2 regions of the Rhodococcus sp. 4CII genome follow, and region 1 is predicted to be linked to the other one. Evidence: riboswitches for the same ligand, from Rfam matches in the RefSeq annotation. Region 1 holds a riboswitch; the other holds the start of a gene.

Region 1 (5,823 bases):
GTCGGGTGGGTGGTCGGCGGCTACCTGCTCGCGGCGGCGATCGGCCTGTTCATCGGCGCCCCGCGGACCCTGCGCCAGGCCGCCGCGCACACTGCCGCGCTGTTCGGTTACGCCCTGGTCTCCGGCGCTCTCGGCGCCCTGATCACGACGCACGTGCTCGGCACGTTCGCGGGTCACTGGTTCCCGCTGTGGCTCCTCGGCACCGGGGTCGTCTTCGGCACGGCCGTGTTCACCCTCGGACTGCGCGCCTCGGTCGGCATCCTGGCGGTACCCCTCGCGATCGCCGTTTTCGTGATTCTGGGCAACCCCAGCGCCGGCGGGGCGTTCGGTTCCAACGTCATTCCCGCCTTCTATTCGGCCATCGGCCGCTGGATCACTCCCGGCGCGGGTACCGAGGGAATCCGGAGCATCGTGTACTTCGACGGCGTCGGGCTGGGGCAACCGGCGCTCGCGCTCTCGCTGTACTCCGCGATCGGTCTGGGACTGCTGTTCGGGTTCACCGCCAGACGTCTCCGGAAGGCGGAATCGACTACGCCCCGTTCCGATGTCGTGTCGGACGACGCTTGTTGATGTCGTTCCGGGGGAATGGACCTACTCTTGGTTCATGCCGACGCCCCTGCACCCCCACGCCGCGCATGTCGCCGAGACACTGATCGCGCGAGGACACCATGGGGTGATCGTGACCCAACCCGACTCCACCCACTCCGCGGCCGAGGCAGCGGAATCCCTGGGGGTGGACATCGGGGCCATCACCAAGTCGCTGGTGTTTCTTCTCGACGACGATCCGATCCTCATTCTCGTGTCGGGGGCGCACGAGGTGGATCTGGCGAACACCGGCAAGCGACTGCAGGGAAATCTGACCCAGGCACCTCTCGACATGGTGCGGATGGCCACCGGCCAGCCGATCGGCGGTATCGCCCCGCTCGGCCATCCCACCAATCTCCCCACCTACGTCGACAACGCCTTGTCGGAGCACGCGGAACTGTGGGCGGCCGCCGGGCACCCGGACACGGTCTTCCGCACGTCGTTCTCGGAGTTGGTGCGGATCACCGCCGGCCTCGCGATCGACGTCGACTGAATCCCCTGCCTGCAGCGCCCCTATAGTTGACGGCACATCTCGTGACCGCGAGTGGCACAGTGACCCACACGGGCCGACCCGGAGAATGATGTGTCCGACAGAGCCGAGAACGCCGATACCGTCGATGGTTCGCGTCTCCCCCGCGACCCCCGACCCGCGCCCGGAATCAGCGCGGACGACTACCGCGCAGCCCTGCGTCGTCACCCCGCGGGGGTCACCATCGTGACCCTCGACGCCGGATCCGGCCCCGTCGGCTTCACCGCGTCGTCGTTTTCCTCGGTGTCCCTGGATCCGCCGCTGGTGTCGTTCAACATCGCGAACACGTCGTCGAGCATCGAGGCGCTGCATTCAGCGGAGTCGCTGGTGATCCACCTTCTCGGGGAGCACCAGCAGCACCTGGCTCAGCGGTTCTCGCGCAGCGCCGACCAGCGGTTCAGCGACGAGTCGCTGTGGGCGCGGCTCGGCACCGGCGAACCGGTCCTCCACGGGACTCCCAGCTGGTTGCGGGTCGTCGTGGACCAGTTGCTTCCCGTCGGCGACCACACGCTCGTGATCGGCCTCGTCACCCGGGTCCACGCCGAGGCCGACGACGATTCCGCGTCCGCTCCCCTGCTCTACCACGAGGGCCGGTACTACCGGCCCACGCCGTTGGGTTCGACGAACAACGGCAACTGACCGGATCAGGAAGCAAGTACCCGCTCGCGGCTGGGCAGGTCGAAGCGACGCAGCGCTTCGTCGACGGCGTCGGCGGAGGTGACGAGGCCACGTTCCTCCAGCCACGGAAGCGTGCCGTCGACGAGCTGTTCCAGAACCCTGGGCAGCGACAGCGGCAGCAGCGTCACACCGTCGGCGACGCCGGCCGCCTGGATGTCGGCGATGAGCCCGGCCAGACCCACCGGAGTTCCGACGTACTGCAGCGACACAGGTTCGCGCGGGGTCTCCAGCGCACTGTCGAGGAGAGCGAGTTCCTTGCGCGCCGCACGGGCTTCGGTGGCGATGAGCACCTCGAGGTCCACCAGCACGGTGACGCCGTCGGGGTTCCGGCCGTCCGCGACGAGTTCGGCGCGGATCCGTGCGCGTTGTTGCTGCGCCTCGCGCAGATCGGACGCCCGGATCCGGACGACGTTCGGCGGGAACGACGTGAGGTCGAGCTGATCCGTCGAATCGGCGGTCAGGTCCACCCAGTAGTCGGCACCGTTGATGGGCCGTGTGCCCGCGGCGCCCTCGGCCGCCGGGTGGTGACCCGATCCGGTCAGTTCGACGGCGACGCGAAGGGGACGGGAAACGAAGGCATTGTCTCGAGACATTGGGGTTCCTCGGGAATGACGTGTGAATGAAACGGAGCCGGCAGAACGGTCAGCTCGAACACATACCCGAGGCGGTTCGGCAGAGATCTACATGCCGACGGCACCAGTGAGCAATCATTGTGCTCCCAGCCTGCGATGCCATGGGCTCATACTAGCGCGTCCCGCGAAAAGCGAGTCTCCGGCACCGGATTCCACTGTCCGCTCTCCTTGGCGTAGTCCCAGTTCCGACGGCCGGCGACCAGGGTGCGCACGGCCTGGACCAGTCGATCCACGTCTGCGGAGCAACTGCCGAGCCCGACACTCACCCGGACGGCACCGTCGGGCCGCCCGAGGCGTCTCAGCAGCGGATGCGCGCAGAAGCGGCCGTCGCGTACCCCGATGCCGTGCTCGGCGGACAGGTAGGCGGCGATTTCCCCCGGCTCGAAGCCGTCGATCGTGAACGTCACGATTCCGACCGTGTCGGGGGCGTCCGACCACAGCCGCAGGAACTCCAGACCGTCGACGCAGCCGAGTCCGTCGTGGAGCCGGGCGGTGAGCGCGGCCTCGTGTTCGGCCACGGCGCCGAAGTCCAGCGCGGACAGCGCGTCGCACGCGGCGGCGAGGGCCGCGGCACCGAGCACGTTGGGCGTGCCGGCCTCGTGCCGGGCAGGAGCGGGTGCCCACTGGGTGGATTCGACGGTCACGTTGCGCACCGCTCCGCCGCCTGCGAGGTAGGGATCGGCGGCGTCGAGCCAGTCCCGGCGGCCCACCAGCACACCCGCGCCGAACGGGGCGTACAGCTTGTGCCCGGAGAACGCGAGGTAGTCGACACCGCACTCCGCGAGGTCGATGCGGCGGTGCGGTGCGAGTTGCGCGGCGTCGACGAGAATCCGTGCACCGCAACGATGCGCGACCTCGGCGAGGGCCGCGATCGGCAGCACTTCACCGGTGACGTTGGAGGCACCCGTCACCGCGAGCAGGGCGGTGGGCTTCGAGCACAGTTCCGCGACGAGCAGCCGGACGGTCTCCGCCAGAGTGTCCGCAGCCCTCACGATGCGAGAGCCCTTCCACGGCAACAGATTCGCATGGTGCTCGATGTCGAGAACCACGGTGCTGCCGGGAACGCATCCGGCGAGCAGATTCAGCGAGTCGGTCGTGTTCCGGGTGAACACCACCACCTGGTCGTCGTCCGCACCGACGAACCGGGCAACGGAGTCGCGGGCCTTCTCGTAGCATTCGGTCGAGATCCGCGACGCGTAGCCGGCGCCGCGGTGCACGCTCGAATAGGTGGGCAGCAGCGCCGCGATCCGGTCGGTGACCTGCGCCAGGGCAGGCGCGCTCGCCGCGTAGTCGAAGTTGACGTAGGCGCAGTCGCCGCCCTGCACCAGCGGAACCCGCAGGTCGGAGCCCGAAACTTGGGCCAGCGGGGCTACACACACGTCGGCGGTCAATACAGCAGTCATCACGACATCCCTCGTAGTCAGGGACTCGTCGCAGGGTCGGTGCCCTCTCGGAGTCCGCGCTTGCCGGGTCCGGTGTGAACCACAGCCTGGTCGTCACCCGGAGCACCCCGCCGCGGTGGAGGGTTGCCGACCAGCTAGCCGGGGCTTGACGCTGGTACTCGTGACCTGTTTCGAAGATTGCAGGATCGGCGCGCAGATGTCAACCCGAACGTCGAGAGGACCCGGAGTCGGGGAGGCGAACTCGCGTCAGCGAGGCGTCACCCCGAGGAGCGGCGCCAGCTGATTCGCAATCGGGTTGAGGTCCAGCCTGTTCGGGTCCTTCTTCGGTTTCGAGTCCCACGGCTGAACGGTGGCAGGGTCGCCGAACACGATCCGGTTCGCGCTGCGGACGCCGGTGAGGCTGCCCTGCGGGGCCGCACAGGACGCGGCGGTGTTCTGCGGGAAGTCCTGCTCCGTGTCGTCGAAGTTCGGGTCCTGCCGCTTCATGTCGGCGAGGATCGCCCGAGTGCCCTCGTAGCCGACGGTGCACGACGGGGGGTTGCCGGTCTCGGCCACCAGACCGAGGTGGACGGTCCCGTCGTCGGGCGCGATGGTCGACGACGCCGCCGCCACCCCCGGCAGATAGACGAACAGCGTCTGCAGGGCCGTGGCCTGCGCCGAGATCGTCTTCGCCGTCACCGAGAGGTTGGCACGGTACGTCGTGAGGCCGGGGCCGACGTCCGAGACCAGTTGCCCCAGTTGCTCGCTCGCTGGGTTTGCGTTGTCGATCAGCCGCCGGACGTCGGGGTCGCTGATCCGCAAGCGATCCGCAAGCGAGTCCAGATCTGCACTGAAATCCTCGATCGCCGAGGACTGTTCGGACTGCGTCTCCAGAACAGTCCGGCTGTCGCGCACCAAAGCAACTGTCCGGTCGAGTGATTCGATGCCGGATTCCGACATCCCGGACAGCGAGTCCGCGAGCGACCGAAGGTCGTCCCCTCTGCCGCCGAATGCCGCGCCGAGTTCCGTCACGACGGTATGGAGCGCGTCGATCGGCACGGACTCGGTCAATCCCTGTGTGCCCGCCAGCAATTCTTCGACGGGCACGGGTGTCGAGGTATCGACCGCGGCGATGCGGGATCCGTTCGCCAGGAACGGCCCGCGGTCCGTGTCCGGCTGGAGGTCGACGTACTGCTCGCCGATCGCGGATCTGTTCGCCACAACGGCTTTCGCTGACGCGGGGATGTCGGGGGCGCTCTTGTCGATCTTCAGTTCGACGACGACGCCGTCCGCGGTCAGGGACATCTCCCCGACGCGCCCCACCGGCACGCCGCGGTAGGTGACTTCGGCATTGGTGAAGATTCCGCCCGACGTTTCCAACTCCAGGTTCACGGTGTATTCACCGAAGCCGAGGAGATTGTCGAGGCGCACGTAGTTGGCACCGACGTAGACGAGGCCCGCGAGGGCCACGAGAACGAACCCGATCAGCTGCCACCGGACGAGCGGCGACCTCACCGTCCACCGTCCATGCCACATGAACCGAGCGCCCTCCCGGCTGCGGCGAGTCGGGACCGGCTCGCGGAACGACGGTTGACGTTGGCGGCAGACACAGGCACTCCGATGACAGAGACATACATGAGACTAACGGTCACACATATATCTAGTCCGAACTCGTCAGCTGCGCAAACTCCGCACCGGCGCCGGTGTCGCACGTCACTCACCGGTCTTGACTGAATTTTCAGTTTGGAATATCTTCGGTACCCAACAGGACGTGATGACGGTCACCTCCGCCACCGAAAGTGAGGTCCGCAGTGTCCACGAACCTCGACCCGACGACGCCCCTCGACGACACCGCCCCCTCCCCACCGGAGGACCGCTTCGGACACGTCGAGACGATCGGGGTGGAGTACATCCCCGAATCGGAGCGCGATTCGCGACCGCTCAACATGCTCGCCGTGTTCTTCGGCGGCAATCTGGCGTTCTCGGTGATCGTGTTCGGCTGGCTGCCCATCACATT
Region 2 (5,823 bases), 2.1 Mb from region 1:
CCGGATACATCGTGCAGCTCCCCGTGCCGAAGCAGCTCGACGAGAACGCGGCTCTCGAGCGCATCGATCCCGACAAGGACGCCGACGGACTGCACCCGGTCAACCTGGGCCGGCTGGTGCTCGGCAAGGAAGCGCCGCTGCCGTGCACGCCGCGCGGAATCCTGCACCTGCTGCGCCGCTACGAGGTGCCCATCGCGGGCGCGAACGTCGTCGTGATCGGCCGCGGAGTCACGGTCGGCCGGCCGATCGGTCTGCTGTTCACCCGACGCAGCGAGAACGCCACCGTCACCCTCTGCCATACGAAGACGCGGGATCTGGCAGCAGAGGTGCGCCGCGCCGACATCGTGATCGCGGCGGCAGGTGTCCCCGGGCTGGTGACGGCCGACATGGTCAAGCCCGGCGCGGCGGTACTCGATGTGGGTGTGAGCCGCACCGAGGACGGACTGCGCGGCGACGTGGCGGCGGACGTCGCGGAGGTCGCCGGTTTCCTGTCGCCGAACCCCGGTGGTGTCGGACCGCTCACCCGGGCCTTCCTGCTGACCAACGTCGTGGAGCGGGCCGAGCGTGTCGCAGCGTCTCTCGGCTGAGATGGCCGACTGGGGGCAGTTCGCGAAGAAGAACCTGCCGATGCTGGCAGTCCTCGTCGTCATCGTGGTAGCCGTCGGGTTCGTGCTCGCGGATCGGTGGCGGCGAGGAGCCTTCGTCTTCGGCGTCGCCACCCTGCTGGCGGCGGTCTTCCGGTTGACGATGCCGTCGGAGCGGGTCGGGCTACTCGCCGTGCGCAGCAAGCCTTTCGACGTGGGCGCACTCGTGGCCGTCGGCGGCGCGATCGTGTGGCTGGCCGTGTCGATCGACCCGCTCGGAACCGACTAGCGGTCCGAGCGGGCGTCGTCCCGCTCCGGGGTCAGCGTCCGGCGCGTGCCAGCTGCATCGTTTCGGACAGGAGCTTCGCGACCGCGGCGGCCTCGGTGAGGAACCCGTCGTGGCCGTCCCGCGAGTTGAGTACCCGCAGGCCGTCGCACGTGGGGATGTCGTCGGCCAGATCCTCCTGCAGGCGGATCGGGTAGAGGCGGTCGGAGTCGACTCCGCCGACGATCACGGGGGCGGTGATCGTGCTCAGCGCGGCTGCGATACCACCGCGACCGCGGCCCACGTCGTGGCGGTTCATGGCCTCCGACAGCAATACATAGGTGCCCGGATCGAACCGGCCGACCAGCTTGTCCGCCTGGTGCTGGAGGTAGCTCTCGACGGCGTACCGTCCGCCGCGCCACGGGTCTTCGTCGTCCTGCGGAGAGTTCGCGAACCGGGAGTCGAGTTCGCTCTCGCTGCGATACGTGAGGTGCGCGATCCGCCGGGCGATGCGCAATCCGGTGCGCGGGATCCGGCCGGTGCCGTGGTAGTCGCCGCCCTGCCAGTCGGGGTCGCTGGTGATGGCCTCGATCTGGGTGGTCTGCGTGCCGATCTGGTCGGCGGTCGCGCGGGCACCGACGGCGAGGACGAGCGCGGACGCGATCCGGTCCGGGTAGGTCACGGCCCACTCGAGTGCGCGCATTCCGCCCATCGAACCACCGACGACGGACGCCAGCTTCTCGATGCCCAGCAGGTCGGTGAACTTCTTCTCGGCGGCGATCTGGTCGCGGATGGAGATCTCCGGGAAGCGGCTGCCCCACGGGCGACCGTCCTCGGCGATCGAACCGGGACCGGTGGTGCCGCGGCAGCCACCCAGGACGTTGGTGGCGACGACACACCACTCGTCGGTGTCGATCGGCGCACCGGGCCCGACCATTCCCGTCCACCAGCCGGGGGAGGGGTGCTCGTCGGTGACGGGTCCGGTGACGTGGGAGTCGCCGGTGAGGGCGTGCTCGACGAGCACCACGTTGTCCCGGTTCGGGGACAGCTCACCCCACCGCTGCACGGCGAGTGTCACCGAGGGGAGGACCTCTCCGCTTTCCAGTTCGAGGGGGCCGATGTCCAGGGTGCCGAGACGTCCGTCCGCCGCGGGCAGGTTCTGTACTGCGCTCACTGTCAAGATGCCGCCGCCGTAAGTCCGGTCTCGATATCGGCGATGATGTCGTCGATCCCTTCGATGCCGACAGCCAGTCGGACCAGTCCGGGAGTGACACCGCTCGCGGCCTGCTCCTCGGGGGTCAGCTGGGAGTGCGTGGTGGACGCGGGGTGGATCACCAGCGACCGGACGTCGCCGATGTTCGCGACGTGGCTGTGCAGGGTGAGCGCGTTGACGAACTTCTTGCCCGCGTCGATGCCACCGGCGAGCTCGAACGTCACGATGGCGCCCGCGCCCCTCGGGGCGATCTGCTTCGCCCGGTCGTGCCAGGGCGAGGACGCGAGCCCGGCGTATCCGACGGACACGACCTCCGGCCGGGCGTCGAGGTACTCGGCGACGGCGGTCGCGTTCGACACGTGGCGTTCCATCCGCAGGCTGAGGGTCTCGAGACCCTGCGCGATGAGGAACGCGTTGAACGGGGAGACCGCCGAGCCGAGGTCGCGCAGCAACTGCACCCGTGCCTTGAGGGCGAACGCCGGCGGTCCGAGTTCGGCAAAGACGACACCGTGGTAGCTCGGGTCGGGCGTGGTGAAGTTGCTGTGGCGGCCCTGCGTCCAGTCGAACGTGCCGCCGTCGACGATGACCCCGGCGATCGCCGTGCCGTGCCCGCCGAGGTACTTGGTGGCGGAGTGCACCACGATGTCCGCGCCGTGCTCGAGGGGGCGGATCAGGTAGGGGGTCGCCACCGTGTTGTCGACGATCAGCGGGATGCCGTGCTGATGCGCGATCCCGGAGATGCCGGGCAGGTCGAGGACGTCGTTGCGCGGATTGGAGATGGTCTCGCCGTAGAACGCTTTCGTGTTGGGGCGGACGGCGGCGCGCCACTGCTCGAGGTCGTCGGGGTCTTCGACGAACGAGACCTCGATGCCGAGCTTGGGCAGCGAGTAGTGGAACAGGTTGTAGGTGCCGCCGTAGAGCCGCGGGCTGGAGACGATGTGGTCGCCGGCCTCGGCGAGGTTCAGGATCGCGAACGTCTCGGCGGCCTGACCCGACGCGAGGAGAAGCGCGGCAACGCCGCCTTCGAGGGCGGCGATGCGCTGTTCGACCGCGTCCTGGGTGGGGTTCATGATGCGGGTGTAGATGTTGCCCGGTTCGGCCAGACCGAACAGCGCGGCAGCGTGATCGGTGCTGTCGAACGTGTACGAGGTGGTCTGGTAGATCGGCAGCGCCCGCGCCTTGGTGGTCGCGTCGGACGTCTGCCCGGCGTGGATCTGCTTGGTCTCGAACGACCAGTTCTCGGTCATGTGCTGTCTACTCCAGTGGTCTGACGAGGCGCGGACGACGAGCTGTTCGTTCGCGCGCAGGGCTGTCTGGGGTCTATCTACGACAACAACACATCATGAACCTCCGATGTCGGACCCGCGCTTGTCACCCGACTGTTGTATGAATCAGGGAACCAGGTCATCACCCGGGGCACCCCACCGCGGTGGAGGGTTGCCGGCCAGCTAGCCGGGGCTCGTTGCTGGCACTCATGACCTGTGGTGAATCTTAGCGGCTGCGGTGGAACGGCCGGAATCGGCACCGATCAGGGCCACTAGCAGGCAAAAGTTACCCGCCAGTAGGGGCGGGTTCCCGCACCCCGTGTGTTGCGAGCCCGGCGTATAGCAGTACGCTTGTCTTGTTAAAGCGCGGTCTCCCAGGGGCCGCTGTGACCGTCTACGTTTGATAAGCGAACCGTTCGCGGACCCACTCACGAAGTGCGCCCGCAACCGTGTAACCAGGGAATCTTCCTAGGAGGACGCGAAGCACCCATGTCCAAGATCAAGGTTGAGGGCACCGTCGTCGAACTCGACGGCGACGAAATGACACGCATTATCTGGCAGTTCATCAAAGACAAGCTGATCCATCCTTACCTGGATGTGAACCTCGAGTACTACGATCTCGGCATCGAGCACCGGGACGAGACCGACGACCAGGTGACCGTCGACGCCGCCAACGCCATCAAGAAGCACGGCGTCGGCGTCAAGTGCGCGACCATCACCCCGGACGAGGCACGCGTCGAGGAGTTCGGCCTCAAGAAGATGTGGCGGTCGCCCAACGGCACGATCCGCAACATCCTCGGTGGCACGATCTTCCGCGCGCCGATCATCATCTCCAACGTTCCGCGACTGGTTCCGGGCTGGACCAAGCCGATCATCATCGGTCGTCACGCCTTCGGTGACCAGTACCGCGCCACCGACTTCAAGGTCCCCGGCCCCGGCAAGGTGATGATCACCTACACGCCCGAGGACGGCAGCGAGCCGATCGAGCACGAACTGGTGAACTTTCCCGACGGCGGCGGCGTCGTCCAGGGTCAGTACAACTTCACCAAGTCCATCGAGGACTTCGCGCGCGCCTCGCTCAACTACGGCCTGCAGCAGAACTACCCGGTGTATTTGTCGACGAAGAACACCATCCTCAAGGCGTACGACGGTGCGTTCAAGGACATCTTCCAGCACGTCTACGAGACCGAGTTCAAGCCGGAGTTCGACGCGGCGGGTCTCACCTACGAGCACCGCCTCATCGACGACATGGTCGCGTCGGCGCTCAAGTGGGAGGGCGGCTACGTCTGGGCCTGCAAGAACTACGACGGTGACGTCCAGTCCGACACCGTCGCGCAGGGCTTCGGTTCGCTGGGTCTCATGACCTCCGTGCTGCTGACCCCGGACGGAAAGACGTGTGAGGCCGAGGCTGCGCACGGCACCGTGACGCGTCACTACCGTCAGCACCAGCAGGGCAAGCCGACGTCCACCAACCCGATCGCGTCGATCTTCGCGTGGACCCGTGGACTCGAGCACCGCGGCAAGCTGGACAACACCCCCGACGTCATCGGCTTCGCGCAGGAGCTCGAAGACGTGGTCATCAAGACCGTCGAGGGCGGCCAGATGACCAAAGACCTCGCGATGCTGGTCGGCGGCGACCAGGGCTACCTCACCACGGAGGAGTTCCTCGGCACGCTGGACATCAACCTCCAGAAGGCGATCGCCGAGCAGTAGGCACCGCACGACGGCAGTACGGAACGGGACGCTCCCCACGTCGGGGTGTCCCGTTCGTCGTCTGCGGGAAGTCGGGGGAGGCGCGCCGACGAAGTGAGTGTGCTCACCCCACGGCGGAAGCGGGAAGAGAACCCGGGATGCCGTCGTTGACTGTTCTTCGTGACTACTTCCGCGCCTGCCCGTCCGTCCGGTCCCGTCGGTGTCGTCGCCCAGCATCCGTCCGTCCGCACGCTCGCCATGATCGCGCTGGCGCTCGGCGGATTCGGGATCGGAACCACCGAGTTCGTGGCGATGGGCCTGTTGCCCGAGATGGCGTCGAGCCTGGGGATCACCGAGCCGATCGCCGGGCACGTCATCTCGGCGTACGCGCTGGGAGTGGTCGTCGGTGCGCCGCTCATCGCGGCCCTGACCGCGCGGGTGCCCCGCAAGACGCTGCTGATCGCGTTGATGGCGGCGTTCACGATCGGCAACGCCGCAACCGTGTTCGCACCGAACTACGGGGTGCTGATGGCAGCACGGTTCGTGGCGGGCCTCCCGCACGGCGCCTATTTCGGTGTCGCGGCCCTCGTGGCGGCGCACCTCGCGGACCGAGGCCAGCGGGCCAGGGCGGTCGCGCTCGTCATGATGGGACTGTCGGTGGCCAACGTCGTCGGCGTGCCCATCGCGTCGTGGCTGGGCCAGACGCTCGGCTGGCGCAGCGCCTTCGCCCTCGTCGCGGTGATCGGTGTGGTGACCCTGGCCGCGATCTCGTCGTGGGTGCCCGCGCTCGCCGCCATGCGGATG

What was found. A riboswitch is a leader RNA that binds a small molecule or an ion and turns the genes downstream of it on or off. The one in region 1 is predicted to bind S-adenosylmethionine.
Region 2: linked by a shared signal. The riboswitch ahead of H0B43_RS05570 (bifunctional o-acetylhomoserine/o-acetylserine sulfhydrylase) and the one ahead of H0B43_RS14800 (aminotransferase class V-fold PLP-dependent enzyme) in region 1 are both predicted to bind S-adenosylmethionine.

The regions. Positions count from the first base shown of each region.
Region 1 is NZ_JACCFE010000002.1:3,037,663-3,043,485, forward strand. Features, by position in the region: gene H0B43_RS14780 (hypothetical protein) at 1-570, shown strand, start outside; gene H0B43_RS14785 (YbaK/EbsC family protein) at 605-1,078, shown strand; gene H0B43_RS14790 (flavin reductase family protein) at 1,244-1,753, shown strand; gene H0B43_RS14795 (hypothetical protein) at 1,759-2,385, opposite strand; gene H0B43_RS43140 (putative leader peptide) at 2,435-2,527, opposite strand; gene H0B43_RS14800 (aminotransferase class V-fold PLP-dependent enzyme) at 2,532-3,827, opposite strand; SAM riboswitch class IV at 3,879-3,993, opposite strand; gene H0B43_RS14805 (MlaD family protein) at 4,074-5,321, opposite strand; gene H0B43_RS14810 (cytosine permease) at 5,618-5,823, shown strand, end outside.
Region 2 is NZ_JACCFE010000002.1:984,320-990,142, reverse strand. Features, by position in the region: gene H0B43_RS05585 (bifunctional methylenetetrahydrofolate dehydrogenase/methenyltetrahydrofolate cyclohydrolase) at 1-587, shown strand, start outside; gene H0B43_RS05580 (DUF3017 domain-containing protein) at 589-873, shown strand; gene H0B43_RS05575 (homoserine O-acetyltransferase) at 905-2,029, opposite strand; gene H0B43_RS05570 (bifunctional o-acetylhomoserine/o-acetylserine sulfhydrylase) at 2,026-3,309, opposite strand; SAM riboswitch class IV at 3,422-3,542, opposite strand; gene H0B43_RS05565 (NADP-dependent isocitrate dehydrogenase) at 3,817-5,040, shown strand; gene H0B43_RS05560 (MFS transporter) at 5,200-5,823, shown strand, end outside.